3 regions of the Alkalihalophilus lindianensis genome follow, and region 1 is predicted to be linked to each of the others. Evidence: riboswitches for the same ligand, from Rfam matches in the RefSeq annotation. Region 1 holds a riboswitch; each other region holds the start of a gene.
The links. Region 1 has a riboswitch for cobalamin ahead of RYX56_RS12630 ((2Fe-2S) ferredoxin domain-containing protein). Riboswitches for the same ligand answer to the same signal wherever they lie in the genome.
Positions count from the first base shown of each region.

Region 1 (4,853 bases):
TTAAAAATGCCTCTGTTGTTTTCACTGTTGCATAGATGCCATTTAATGCGGCCATAAATGCGTAATGAACATGATCAGCGGGAATGATTTTATCTTCAATTTGTAATGTTGTGTTTGCACAAGCATCTTCAATCACTTGGCATGTATATCCTTGTTCAACTGCTGCACGTACTGTTGCATCAATACACATATGAGACATCATACCGCAAACGATTAATTCTTTAACCCCTTGCTCTTGTAGTTTTTCATTTAAGTTTGTATTGAAGAAGCTATTCGGCATATGTTTTTCAATGACTGTCTCGCCTTCTATTGGGCGTACTGACTCATGAATTTCGACACCTTCTGTATTTGGATGGAAAAAAGGAACGACTTCACCTTCTGTGATATGCTGTACATGAAAGACTGGTGCGCCTGTTTCTCTGAAGTGTGAAAGCAGTTTAGCCGTATTTTGTGCTGCTTGCTCAGGGTTTGTTAAAGCCATCTTTCCATTTGGGAAATAGTCATTTTGAATATCAATCACTAATATAGCTGTTGTCATTTTCTTCACCTCTTAAAATTTTATATAGTATAAGAATATACAAGTTTCAAAGTAAAAAAGAAAAATAATAATAAATTTTTAACTTTTTAAAAAAACAGATGAATTAAAATAATGGTTGCCATATATAATAAATCATAGTTTAATAGACAGTATATTAAAAGTGCCCAAGATATTGTTTTGGGATAATAGGGAAATCAGTTAAAGTCTGATGCAGCCCCCGCTACTGTAAGTGTTGATGAAAATGTCAAACCACTGGAGTATTCTACTCTAGGAAGGGACATGAGTAAGATTTAGACACAAGCCAGGAAACCTGCTTTTAATATTGTATCCAATCTTCGGAGGGAGGATGTGGGATGATCATATTAGAGTTCTTGTAAGTAGAACTCTACTTTGGACATGCCTACCTACCTTAACTTCGAAAATGAAGCTAAGGTTTTTTTATTTTCTATCACAAGTTAAAACAAGGTGCATAATTTTTCGTTATGCTTAAAAGGGAAGCACGGTGTAAATCCGTCACGGTCCCGCCACTGTAAGGGGAAGTTTCATTGTATGAAGGTCACTGGTAATTCGGGAAGACACAATGAAATGATGAACCCAAGTCAGGAAACCTGCCTTGATTTTTTTTCTTCAATACCTACGGGTCATAGGTAGAGAAGTGTAATAGATGCTGCTTATTATAAGTATGGCGTTTAATGCACCTCTACCTAGGGGTGTATTTTTATTTTTTTGAAATTAGGAGTGAGGATATGACTACTTGGAATTTGAATGGTACAAAAAAGCATGTATTGATTTGTAATGGCTCAAGTTGTATGCGAAAAGAAGGTGAAGAAATTACGTTAGCGATACGAGATGAGATTAAAATTAGGGAACTAGATCAACAAATTCATACATCGAGAACTAGGTGTAATGGACGTTGTAAAGATGCATGTGTGGTTGTTGTCTACCCTGAAGGAAACTGGTATTCAGTTACTTCAAGTGAAGTAGGGAGGTCTCTTATAAAGAGTCATCAAGATTCAACAGTTAACTTGAAAGATTCTCTAATTTACAGCTTTGATAATGATGAAATGAAAGCAATCAACACAGATAAATGTATTAAGGGTATATCTAAAGTTGAATTGGAAGGAGCAAAGAGTTAGATGAAACGGCTTACATTTGATGATTAAATACGGATGTTTAGCTTGTTGGATATAAGGAGGGATGTAAAGTGCTAGGTAAATTACTGGTTATTGGATTCGGGCCTGGTAGTTTTGATCATATGACAAATAGGGCACTAACTGCAATTCAAGAGAGTCACTGCATCATTGGATATAAAACATATGTCGATCTCATTAAAGGGTTATTAACAGATCAAGAGATTATTAGCACAGGAATGTCAGAAGAAGTAAGTCGTGCCCAAGCAGCTGTTCGCCTTGCTGAAGAAGGAAAAACAGTAGCGGTTATTTCTAGTGGAGATGCTGGGGTCTACGGGATGGCTGGACTCGTCTATGAGGTGCTAATTGAAAAAGGATGGTCAGAAGCAACTGGTGTGAGTGTAGAAGTAATACCAGGAGTTTCTGCGAGTAACTCTTGTGCCTCTTTATTAGGTGCCCCGATTATGCACGATGCATGTACGATAAGTTTAAGTGATCACCTTACTCCATGGACACTCATTGAAAAAAGAATTGATGCGGCAGCACAAGCAGATTTTGTTATTAGTTTATACAATCCTAAAAGTGGACGAAGAACAAGACAGATTCAAGAAGCTCAGAGAATCCTCCTCGAATACCGATCGCCCCAAACGCCAGTCGGTCTAGTGAAAAGTGCTTTTCGTGAACGTCAACATGTAGTGATCACAGATCTTGAAAATATGTTAGATCATGATATTGGAATGCTTACAACAGTTGTCATAGGGAATTCATCTACTTTTCTTTATGATGAAAAAATGATTACTCCTAGAGGATATCAAAGGAAATATACGTTAGATACAACAGAACAACGTTTAAAACCTCATGAACGCTTACGAAACGAAAATGAACCTTGGGCACTCCATCAAGGAAAAAAAGATGGCGAACGAGAAATAGAAGTTTCCGCAACAACGGAAGAATTAGTACCTGAAGAGACTTCTTTAGAGTTAGCTTTGGAGGCTTTGAATAAAGTAAGAGGTGATTCTAATAAAATTCAACATACAACGACGGTTCATCATCCCGTTGTCTCTGTATTTGAGTTTGCAATAAGTCCTGGAGTAGCCAATAAGCATTTTACTCCCAAACAAATGATTACTTTGGCAGAAGTTGTTGGAGATGAAGGGAAAATGGAATATACACCACATCATCAAATCCATTTGCGAATCCCGACCTCTCAGCCTGAAATTATTACAGAAAAACTAACAGAGGCAGGATTTATTCTTGAACCACTTGGAGATGTTTTTCAACTGAAAGCTTGTGATTTCTGTGATGGTGAGAAAAAAGATTCCATTACTTACGCAGAAGAGATCCATGAAAAGCTTAGTGGACTTGAACTGCCAAAAGAGCTGAAAGTTGGGTTTAATGGTTGTGGGATGGCTTGTTATGGAGCAGTGAATGATGACATTGGTGTAATTTTTAGAAAAGGAAAATTTGATCTGTTTTTAGGTGCAAAGACAGTTGGGCGTACTGCTCATGCTGGTCAACCGGTAGCCGAAGGCATTGAGCCTGATCAAATCGTGGATGTTATTGAAAAGATTATATATGAATATAAAGAAAAGGGTCACCCTAACGAACGCTTGTTTAAGTACTTTAAACGTGTTGGCAAGATTCGAAATTATACATACAAAGACATGACACCCAAAATTGAAATTGAGCCGGCTCCATGCGGAGATTAATAATCATAAGGGGAGAATAAAATGAGAGCAATTTTACTAGTAGGACATGGAAGTAGAGATCCTGAAGGAAATGAACAAGTTAGGAAAATGATAGAGGAACTATCTACTCAGTTAGATCCAAGTCTATTAATTGAAACTTGTTATTTAGAATTTGCCAAACCAACAATAGAACAAGGCATTCAATCATGTGTAGAAAAAGGGGCACAAAGCGTGTTTGTAATTCCGCTTATGCTACTCGCTGCTGGGCACTCAAAAATTCATATCCCAGCCGCAATTGATGAGGCAAAAAAGAAATATCCTCAAGTGCAATTCATTTATGGAAGACCTTTTGGCATCCACGAGGAAACAATGGAAATCTGTAAAGATCGCCTAGTGGAAGTAGGGGAAAATTTAGCAAATGCGGACCCTAGTACAGCAATACTTTTATTAGGTCGAGGTGGTAGTGACCCGGATGCTAATGGTGATTTGTATAAAATTACTCGCTTGCTGTGGGAAAAGCTCGATTATAAGTTAGTAGAACCTGCCTTTATGGGAGTAACTGATCCACTTATTAAAGAAGGTGTTGAACGATGTATTAAACTGGGGGCCAAAAAAATCGTTATCTTACCATATTTCTTATTTACAGGCATATTAATCAAACGCCTAGAAACGATGGTTGAAGAGTTTGAACAGGAGTATTCAGGCATTGAATTTAAACTAGCAGGCTATTTTGGTTTTCATAGGAAATTACAAACGATTATTAAAGATCGAATTGAAGAGGCACTCCAAGGTGAGGTTAAAATGAACTGCGATACGTGTCAGTACCGAATCGAGGCGATGGAACATATTGATCACCACCATCATCACGATCATGACCATGACCATGATCACGACCATCATCATGACCACCAACACCAAGAGGTTTAGAAGCTATGATTCTCTTTTTAGCTGGCACAAGTGATGCAAGAGAATTAGCAATATTACTTAAGAATGAAGGACATTCTTTGGTTACAACAGTTGTTACGGATAATGCAGCGATCGAATTGAAAAAGGCTGGACTTGATGTTTATGTTGGACGATTAAAAAAAGAAGATTTTGTAAGGATGATCAAAAAACAAAGATTTCAAGCCATTGTTGATGCCAGTCATCCATTTGCAGAAGAAGCAAGTCTGAATGCGTTAAACGCTGCAACTGAAGCTGGAATTTCTTATATTCGATATGAACGTGAAAAACAATCTCATGACGGTAAAGGTATCACAAAGGTGGATAGCTATGCTATTGCAGCACAACAAGCTTTTGAAAAAAAAGGAGTCATTATGCTAACGACTGGAAGCAAAACTCTTCAAATCTTTACCGAGATACTGTTGCATCAACCTGATATTCGGGTAATTGCTCGGATGCTTCCTCGCAAAGATAATATGGAAAAGTGTGAACGATTAGGTTTTCCACAAAAAGATATTGTAGCTATTCAAGGACCTTTTACAAAGGAGTTTAATA
Region 1 covers NZ_JAWJBA010000004.1:12,719-17,571, forward strand. Annotated here, with positions in the region: gene RYX56_RS12625 (cysteine hydrolase family protein) at 1-538, opposite strand, end outside; cobalamin riboswitch at 680-870, shown strand; cobalamin riboswitch at 985-1,168, shown strand; gene RYX56_RS12630 ((2Fe-2S) ferredoxin domain-containing protein) at 1,285-1,674, shown strand; gene cobJ (precorrin-3B C(17)-methyltransferase) at 1,794-3,377, shown strand; gene RYX56_RS12640 (sirohydrochlorin chelatase) at 3,399-4,283, shown strand; gene cobK (precorrin-6A reductase) at 4,289-4,853, shown strand, end outside.

Region 2 (4,853 bases), on a different contig from region 1:
TTGCCATTTTGTTGCACCCATCCCATACGATGCTTCACTTAGATGATTTGGTACTGCTCGTATTGCTTCTTGACTTGCTACAACCACAATTGGAAGAACGAGAAGTGCCATCGTTAAGCCCCCAGCAAGAACAACCCCTCCTAAATCAAGTGCTCGAACAAAAATCGTTAAACCTAAAATTCCAAATACGATCGAAGGAACTCCGGCTAAATTAGAAATATTGGCTTGGATAAAGGAGTGAACACGCCCCTTTTTGGCATAGGTTTCAAGATAGATTGCTGTACCCACCCCTAAGAGCATCGTTACAGGTGCTACAACTACCATCAACCATAACGTACCTAATATAGCGCCCATAATACCTGCACGGTCAGGATTATTTGATAATCTTCCTGTTAGAAAGTCTAGGTTAATCCAGCTGAATCCTTGAGAAAAAACTCTGAAGATCAATATTGCTAAAACAACTAATCCAAACATCGTGGAAGCAAAGAAAATCCCTTTTGCTATTTTATTTTTTAATAGCCTTGTATTCATTCGTTTTTCCACAACATCTTGATTAATGTATTTTGTATTCGTACTCGTATCTGTACTAATATTCATATTAATATTCCTCCCTAAATCGACGAGAGATATATCTAGCTAGTAGATTCATTAAAAAGGTAAATACAAAAAGTGTCATCGCTACAGCATATAAACTGTAATATATAGTCGAACCAGCAGGAGCATCTCCTCCAGTTACCTCAACAATGTATGCAGTCATTGTCTGCATAGATTGAGTAATGTCAAAAGTGAAGTTTTTAGTACTACCACTAGCAATTGTAACAATCATCGTTTCACCAATTGCACGTGATATACCAAGAACAAATGAAGCAATAATACCAGAGATTGCAGCAGGAATAACTACCTTACCTGTCACCTCAAGCCTCGTCGCTCCTAAAGCAAGGGCACCTTCGCGCATCGCACGTGGTACAGAACTCATCGCATCCTCTGATAAAGATGCTACCATTGGGATAATCATAATTCCCATAACAATTCCTGGACTTAAAATATTCGTTGCTTGAAGTCCTGGAATAATCTCCCTCAAAATTGGTGTAACAAATGTAAAAGCAAAAAAACCATAAACAATTGTTGGAATCCCAGCTAAAATTTCTAGCATAGGCTTTAGTGTTCTTCTAACTTTATCTGAAGCATATTCACTTAAAAAGATAGCAGTCATAAGACCAATCGGAATCGCGACAAACATGGCGATAACTGATGAGATAATGGTTCCTGTTAATAAAGGTAGAACTCCAAATTGTGGATCTTGACTTAATGGTCTTAACACTGTTCCAGTAAAGAAATCAATAATCGGAACTCTTTGGAAAAACTCGAACGTTTCACTCAATAACGTATATAAAATACCCACTGTTGTAAGGATTGAAATGCTCGCAATTACAAAAAGGAGTTTTGGCATTACTTTTTCCATCAAATTATTGACATTTCTTGAACTCTTTTTTTGCTCGATCATCTCTCTTACATTAACAGCGGTCCCCTTATTCATATCGCTGTTTACATCCATCGCACGTGGCACCCCTTCTGGCTTGTAACCAAATACTTTTACATGTAATAGGATGAGAACTTCATAAGCCCCCATCCTACACATTTCAACTAGTCTATTCGCTTAGACCATCTAAAACACTGTTATATTCTTCAATTTCATTATCTGGTAATGGAGCAAATCCGGTCTCACCAGCAAATTCATTAACATTGTTCACAACGAATCTAGCAAAGTCTAAAACTTGTGGCTTTTCTTTTGCCATATCCACATTTAAGTACGTGAATACTGGACGAGTAAATGGAGCATAATCTCCGTCTTCAGCAATTGTGTCAAGTGATGGTTCTACTGGACCTTCACCGAAGTCTACGTTTACTGCTTGAATTTGATCAGTATTATTTACATAGTATCCAAAACCAAAGTATGCAATGGCATTTTTATCTTCAGACACTAGGTTTACTAGAGTTGAGTATTCTTGCTGTAAGTTAACGCCATCTACTAAATCACCTTTATCAAGAATCTCTTCATAGAAGAACTCATATGTTCCGTGGTTTTCATTTGGACCCATTGGCTTAATTTCTTCATCTGGAAATTCAGGACGAATATCAGACCACTTTGTTACGCCACCATCAGCATTGAAAATACTGATTAACTCCTCTTCCGTTAACTCTTTAGCCCAATCATTTTCTGGGTGAATGACGAATGTAAGACCATCTAATGCTACTTTAAATTCTTGAACCTCAATGCCATTAGCTTCTGCTTCTTCTAATTCCTCATCTTTAATTTCACGTGATGCATCATTGAAATCAGTACCATTTGGAACTAAAAATTTACCAAAACCAGCACTTGTACCAGAACGACTTACTTCAACTGATACATTTGGTTGTTCACGAATCATGTATTCTTCAGCAACGACTGACATTAATGGATAAACTGTACCTGACCCATCAACTACTACGCTGCCGTCTAGTTCCTCTGATGCTTCCGCTGCATTGTCTCCTGTTGCATCCTCTGAACCAGTGTTATCTGTTTGTGCTGGTTCGTCAGATCCTCCACCACATGCTGCAACAATTACCATAAGTACTGCCATTACTAAGAGCATTAAAAACTTCTTCACTGAATTGTCCTCCCTTTTCTGTAGGAAAAATAGTAGCGTAAGTGGTTCTCCCTCTCACAATTGCTAGTATAGATGGGCAATATTAAGTAGGTATGATTGCTGTGTAAAGGTTTTGTAAACCACTGTTAAAAAGGTATAGTTTCTAGCGTAAACGGGTACATGATTAAACTCTTTAGTGAAGTAATTCATAGTTTCACTTATGTAGAATAGTCTCCAACAAAATTCTTGCTTAATAAAAAAAAGTGAGTTAGGATATAGTCTAAGTATTTTATCTATTTTAAATTTTATAAGTTCATGCAAAAGGTGGTTTGGATTAAATGTCCAAGCCTTAAAAGGGAAGTTCGGTTAAAAGCCGACACGGTCGCGCCACTGTAAGAGTGAGCTACTTATGATATACCACTATTCAATATTGTTATGAAGCACAATATCGAACGGGAAGGAATTAAGTTAGCAATGAACTCGAGTCAGGAGACCTGCCTTTTGTACGCACTAGTACCTACGCGTTTATTAGGGAGGAGTGATCGATATGTTTTGGCCATTGATTTATGATAATCCGGGTTAATCCTGTACATGTGATCTCTCTTTCTTTTAGGAAAGAGATTTTTTTCGTTTTAGTACATACACACTATTAATCTTCGGAGGGAATTAAACATGAATATTATACAGTCAAACGTGGGATATCCACGAATTGGAAAGAACAGAGAATGGAAGCGTCTATTAGAAAAGTATTGGTCAAAAAAGATAACAAGAGTTACGTTTGAATTAGAGATGAAAAAATTAAGAATCGAGTATCTAAAAACCCAAAAAGCACTAGGAGTTGAGCTGATACCAATTGGTGATTTTAGTTATTATGATCATGTGCTTGATACTGCGGTTATGTTTGGTCTTATTCCTAAACGGTTTCAATCAATGGAAGCAGCCTCGCTGGAGCAATATTTCGCCATTGCCAGAGGAACAGATCAACATGTCGCTTCTGAAATGACCAAGTGGTTCAATACCAACTATCACTATCTTGTACCTGAATTAAAAGAGGTAACGCCTACCTTGACTCATAACCGATTACTTACATTATTTAATGAAGCAAAATATGAGCTTAATATTGTCGGAAAACCCGTTATTGTAGGGCCTATCACCCTTCTCTCATTATCAAAAGGCTATCAAACCGAGGACTTCAAGGAGATTATTCCGCAACTCATCCCCCTTTATATCAAGGTTTTCAAAGAACTTGAGCAAGCTGGAGCAGAATGGATTCAAGTTGATGAACCGATTCTCGCTCAAAATGTTAATCAAGAAATGATCGAATTATTTAAAGAAGTGTATGCTAATTTTAATGATGCGTTACCGGAATTAAACCTCCTTCTTCAAACGTATTTTGGATCAATTGATCATTATAAAGAAATTACACAATTACCCGTTGCAGGAATTGGACTTGATTTTGTTCATGACAATGGAGAGAACTTGAAACAGTTGAGGACGTTTGGTTTTCCTCAAGATAAATTCTTGGCTTGCGGAGTCATTGATGGTCGTTCTATATGGAAGAGTAACCTCTTAGATAAATACGAACATGTAAAAGAGCTCTCTTCGCATACTCAAAACCTGATCATTCAACCTTCATGCTCCTTGCTACATGTACCTGTTACGACCGCTGGTGAAAAAAACCTTGACCAGGAGTTTGTCGATGCTCTGGCCTTTGCTAATGAGAAATTAGAGGAAGTAGCCTTACTAGGAAATGTAATTAGAAATCGAGAAAAGCAGGAGGAGTTAAAAAAGTATAGTTATTCAATTATTGAATTTCATAAAAATACAAATCGTATGAACGTGGAAGTTCAACGTCAACTTGCGAATGTAGATGTTCTTGCTACATCAAGAACACCATTTGAAGAGAGAAAAAGATCTCAAAAAGAAAAATGGCAGCTACCTACTCTGCCTACTACAACGATTGGGAGTTTTCCACAGACTAAAGAAGTCCGCACTAATCGACTTAGTTATAAGAAAGGCTCTTTATCAGCAGAGGAGTACGAAAGATTTATTGAAGATGAGATCAAGAAATGGGTAACGATTCAAGAAGAAATTGGACTTGATGTGTTCGTTCATGGTGAGTTTGAACGGACAGATATGGTGGAGTTTTTTGGTCAAAGACTGAACGGGATGGAAGTGACAATAAATGGATGGGTTCAATCCTACGGCTCACGTTGCGTAAAACCT
Region 2 covers NZ_JAWJBA010000003.1:213,798-218,650, reverse strand. Annotated here, with positions in the region: gene pstA (phosphate ABC transporter permease PstA) at 1-597, opposite strand, end outside; gene pstC (phosphate ABC transporter permease subunit PstC) at 599-1,555, opposite strand; gene RYX56_RS11145 (PstS family phosphate ABC transporter substrate-binding protein) at 1,650-2,648, opposite strand; cobalamin riboswitch at 2,933-3,143, shown strand; gene metE (5-methyltetrahydropteroyltriglutamate--homocysteine S-methyltransferase) at 3,300-4,853, shown strand, end outside.
Region 2: another riboswitch for cobalamin. It lies ahead of metE (5-methyltetrahydropteroyltriglutamate--homocysteine S-methyltransferase); the one in region 1 lies ahead of RYX56_RS12630 ((2Fe-2S) ferredoxin domain-containing protein).

Region 3 (4,853 bases), on a different contig from region 1:
GCCCCTAATAAAATCATTAGTTTACGTACTTTTAAGTTCACACCCAATTGACGAGCTGTTTCCTCTCCAAAAGCTAGAGCATTCAATTCATGACGATTAAAGAATAGTAGGATAAAGCCTATTACAAAACAAGGGAGGATCATCCATACATACGACCATCCTCTGAGCGCCACACTACCCATCAACCAATTAATAATCTGTCTCAATTCATCTCCTGTTAGAGAGATCATTAAAGAGATAAAAGCTCCTAAAAATGAACTGAATATAATACCTGCTAATATAATGGTCTCTGCAGACATGGACCGTTGAACGACTCTTGCAAAGCCAATAACTAAAAACAAAGTCAAGAATCCTGTTATGATACTAACAAATGGAAGAGTAAACCGGCCAACTAAAGGCAAGCTTAACCCAAAAAACAATACCACAACTGCTCCTACTGCTGCACCTGAAGAGACACCTAATGTGTATGGATCGGCTAATGGATTTTTTAAAAAACCTTGGAATGCTGCGCCTGCTACCGCTAAGCATGCCCCTACCATCATCGCAAGTAAGGTGCGAGGTAGTCTTATTTCCATTACGATGTTGATATGCATCGGGTCTAATTCTACACTTAAGGGAATATGTAAACCTTCTGTTAAGACAATTAAAATAACCGTAGAGAAGGGAAGCTCTACGCTTCCCTTTCCAATACTTATAATTAAAGCGAATGCACAAAAAAGTATAACTGAGGTATAAGCAATAACGTGATTATTCGCCAAATACCTCTGGATAAATGACTGACGCAAGTTCTTCTACTCCTTTTACAAGACGTGGGCCAGATCTCGTTACTTCATCTGATTGAACATCATAAATACGATCATTTACTACTGCTGTAACATCTTGCCAAGCTGCTCGATCCTTAATTTTCTCATCAGCATTTTCGACATAATAACCGTATGTTGTGATGATTACCTCAGGATCTAATGACACAACTTCCTCTTCTGTAAATTGTGGCCAGCCCTCTTCTGAGTTAGCTATGTTATTAGCATTGATCATTGAAAGCATTTCATCGATAAAGGTATTGCTTCCTGCTGTGTACAATTCATCAGAAACTTCTACCCATACGCTGACTTTTTCTTCTTCATTAATCTCAGAAGCCTTTTCTTCCACACCAGCAAAGCGTTCCTTCATTTCTTCTACTGTGTGTTCTGCTTGCTCGTCGGCACCAGATGCTTCTCCGATAAGAGTAATTGCCTCGTACACAGCATCAATGGAAGTCGCATCATTAATAACTACAACCGGAATACCAGCGGAACGAATTTGTTCTAATCCTTCTTCAGAACTATGGGCACTTGACTCATGTGATAAAACAAGGTCAGGCTGCAAAGATAACACTCGTTCTACATCAAATGTCATATCCCCAACACTCTCAACCTCAAGAACTTCCTCAGGGTAGTTATCCCAATCTGTTCTTCCTACTACATTGTCACCTTGATCAAGTGAATAAAGAGTTTCTGTAATGCTTGGAATCAATGAAATCATTCTCTCTGGCTTTTCATCAATTGTCACTTCATCCCCTAAAGCATCGGTTACGGTACGTGGAAAATCATCGGTTGCTGTACCATCGGCGCTGTCTTCATTTTCTTCCTCCGTTGTTGCTTCACCCTGTTCAATATTTGGTTCTACTTCCTCCGTACTTTCACTTTCTCCACATGCTGTGATGATTAATGCCATCATCATAGCTGCTAGTAACACATTCCACTTCTTAAACATACGACACTCTCCCAAATATATAATAGTACTTATTTTCTCTTTAGCTACTGTGTGGAACAAAAAAGTTCAGGAATCGATCAATACAAAAAAGCACTCCAAAACGAGGAGTGCTTACATAATAAAAGTAGTACTAAACTTACTCTAATATAATAATTACCTGAGTATGTTAGACCGCTTCCCCTTTTCCTCGAAGGTTTCACAACAAACGCCTAGGCAGGTCTCCTGACTCATGCTTTGCAATTGTTTCTCCTTCCCATCAAAGTGACAGTGGCGTAGTGAAACAATCTAGCATTTACAGTGGCGGGACCGTGTTGGAATTACACCAACTTCCCTATTATCACTCCCGATTATTGAGTGACCTAGATGTGCGCTATATGAGATTGTTAATAAGTATCTTTATTATACATGAATCCATACTATTCGACAGTATTTTTCGAGAATTTTTAGGGAATTGAAAAACCTTATAGACCTTATTACAACTTATTTTTATACCAGTTATATCTCGTTTTTTATCATCATGTTTTAATTTTTTAGAGTGTGGTATTCAATATAATACATTCTCAAAAAATACAGGAGGTACTGACCGTGAAAAATACAAACTATGCAACTCATGAGATCTTGGAAGTTCACGAGATCCTCACCATTAAATCTGCAAGCTCAGCTAAATCTTCTATGATGCAAGGGCTCGCCTCGGATAACAAGTTAAAAGAATTACTTGATAAGGATGCTAAAACATCTCAAAAAGCAATCGAAGAATTAAGCACTATTTTAAAGGAAGTAAAATAAGGGAGGCGTTAACTATGGCTAGTATTTTAGATAAAATTAATAATAAAGAATTAATAAACGATGAAGTAATTGCTACAGACCTCTTAGTAACTTCAAAAGCAGCTGTTAGAAGTTATGCTGTAGCAATTACTGAGACAGCTAGTCCAAAAGTTCATAAAATCTTAAAAAAGCAGTTAGATGAAGCTATTGATCTTCATCATCAAGTAGCCACATACATGATTGAAAATGAAATGTATCATGCTTATGACATTGAGGAGCAAGTAGACCATGATATGGAAAAAGCAGAATTAGCATTAAAGATGCCTACTAAAAAATAATTGAGTCTATAAAAAAGAGGCTGAGACAAAAGTACTTTAACTTATGGAAAAATCGAACATTACTGATGCGGTATATTTCATCCGCTCATTTAGCGCTTCGTTCGTATCCTGAGTTAAACCTCTTAGATATGTCCCAGCCTCTTTTTCTTTTTCTATTAATTTGTTAAAGTAGCTGCTTCTATCTGATTAAGTTCTTCTTCCCCCTTCACCAAAATGGTATCTCGATCTTTATATAACAGGACAGTTGCTAAGACAAAAGACAGTCCATCTGCAATCGGAAAGGCCATCCACACCCCACTTACTCCAAAGAAATGAGGCAGGATCAACACAAGAGGGATGAGGAATAAAATTTGTCTTGATAGTGACAAAATCAATGCTGGCTTCGGTTTCCCCAGTGCTTGATACAATCCTCCAGCTACCACTTGCACCCCTACTACAAAGAAACCTAAAAACATAATCCGCATCGCATCAACACCAGCATCAATGACAATTAGGTCTGAGGTGAAGACGCGCATGAAAATCCATGGGAAGATCATCATCAATATGAAAATACCAACCGATGAAATAATGACGACTTTTAGTGTTAACCATATTGTTTCTCGCATCCGTCCATATTGCTTCGCTCCGTAGTTGTACCCTACAATCGGCATCATGCCTTGCATCACGCCAATTATCGGCATGACGGTAAACATCAGAATTCGTTGTATAATTCCAAACACACCAACATATAAGTCGCTTCCGTATTGAATCAGCATCGTATTGATAGCAATCATCATAATACTCCCTGATGCTTGTTGTACAAATGCAGGTAGGCCGACTGATACCACTTCTTTTACAATACTCCATTTAATCATTAGATCACTCCACTTGAGTGTGAGTGAGCTTTTTCCTGTTAGATAATATCTTAAAATGACCACCGTGACTGCAGCTTGTGATATGACGGTAGCTACGGCCGCGCCTTGGACGCCCATATTTAATCCAAAGATAAAAATTGGATCTAAAATGATATTAATGACGGCTGGAATAATCATCGTCATCATCGCAAATTTAGCGTTTCCTTCTGATCTAACAATATTATTTGTCGCAAACGCAAAAGAAAAGAAAAATGTTCCTAGCATAATTGGAAACATGTACTCCACTGCATAAGGAAGAATTTCAGGACTTGCTCCAAATAAAATCAACATCTCTTCTAAAAAGGTAAAGGATGCTATCACACCAATAATACTGATTAAGAGGATGATTGAAATAATCGTTCCAAACACTTGGTTGGCTTCATTATCTCGCTTTTCTCCTAAACGCCTTGAAATAACCGAAGCTCCTCCGATCCCCATTGCTGCTGACACGGCCATAATAATCATCATGACAGGAAAAGCAATCGTAACACCCGCAACTGCATCGATTCCTACTCCATAAGAAATAAAGATCGTATCGACTACATTATATAAAGCCATCACAAACATCCCAATCATGGCCGGGACTGACAAATCTCGTAAAAGCTTTGGAATGGATTCCGTACCTAGCTTCTCACTTTGTTTCTTATGTTCCATTATTATTCTTCCTCTCGTCTATCCTCTTTCTTCAGTGACTCGCATTGAATATTTCCTTCTACTTTTTTTAACCACGATAAAAGCAAGGCTTTTTCTTCATCTGAAAAGCCAATCATTAAGTTTGATTCAAAATGATTCATTTCCTCCCAAAGCTCTCCTTCGATCGCTTCTCCCTTGCTCGTTAGATGAATATACTTTGCACGCTTATCGACATCACTATTTACTTTTTTAATAAAATCTTTTTTCAATAGCGAATCAATGACGCCATTCATTGTCGAGCCTTTAACAAATAACCTTTTTTGAAGTTCAACTTGAGTTTGAGCTCCATAATAGGCTAGTAAATAGAGTACTCTTGCTTGAGCTACAGTTAACTCAAACTCTGCTAACTTTTGGTTATATTGATTATGAATTTGATGAGCTACCAGACCAATATGATAGCCAATTCTATTAT
Region 3 covers NZ_JAWJBA010000001.1:586,046-590,898, reverse strand. Annotated here, with positions in the region: gene RYX56_RS03300 (FecCD family ABC transporter permease) at 1-785, opposite strand, end outside; gene RYX56_RS03295 (ABC transporter substrate-binding protein) at 748-1,752, opposite strand; cobalamin riboswitch at 1,948-2,130, opposite strand; gene RYX56_RS03290 (hypothetical protein) at 2,338-2,538, shown strand; gene RYX56_RS03285 (spore coat protein) at 2,553-2,855, shown strand; gene RYX56_RS03280 (MATE family efflux transporter) at 3,011-4,402, opposite strand; gene RYX56_RS03275 (MarR family winged helix-turn-helix transcriptional regulator) at 4,405-4,853, opposite strand, start outside.
Region 3: another riboswitch for cobalamin. It lies ahead of RYX56_RS03295 (ABC transporter substrate-binding protein); the one in region 1 lies ahead of RYX56_RS12630 ((2Fe-2S) ferredoxin domain-containing protein).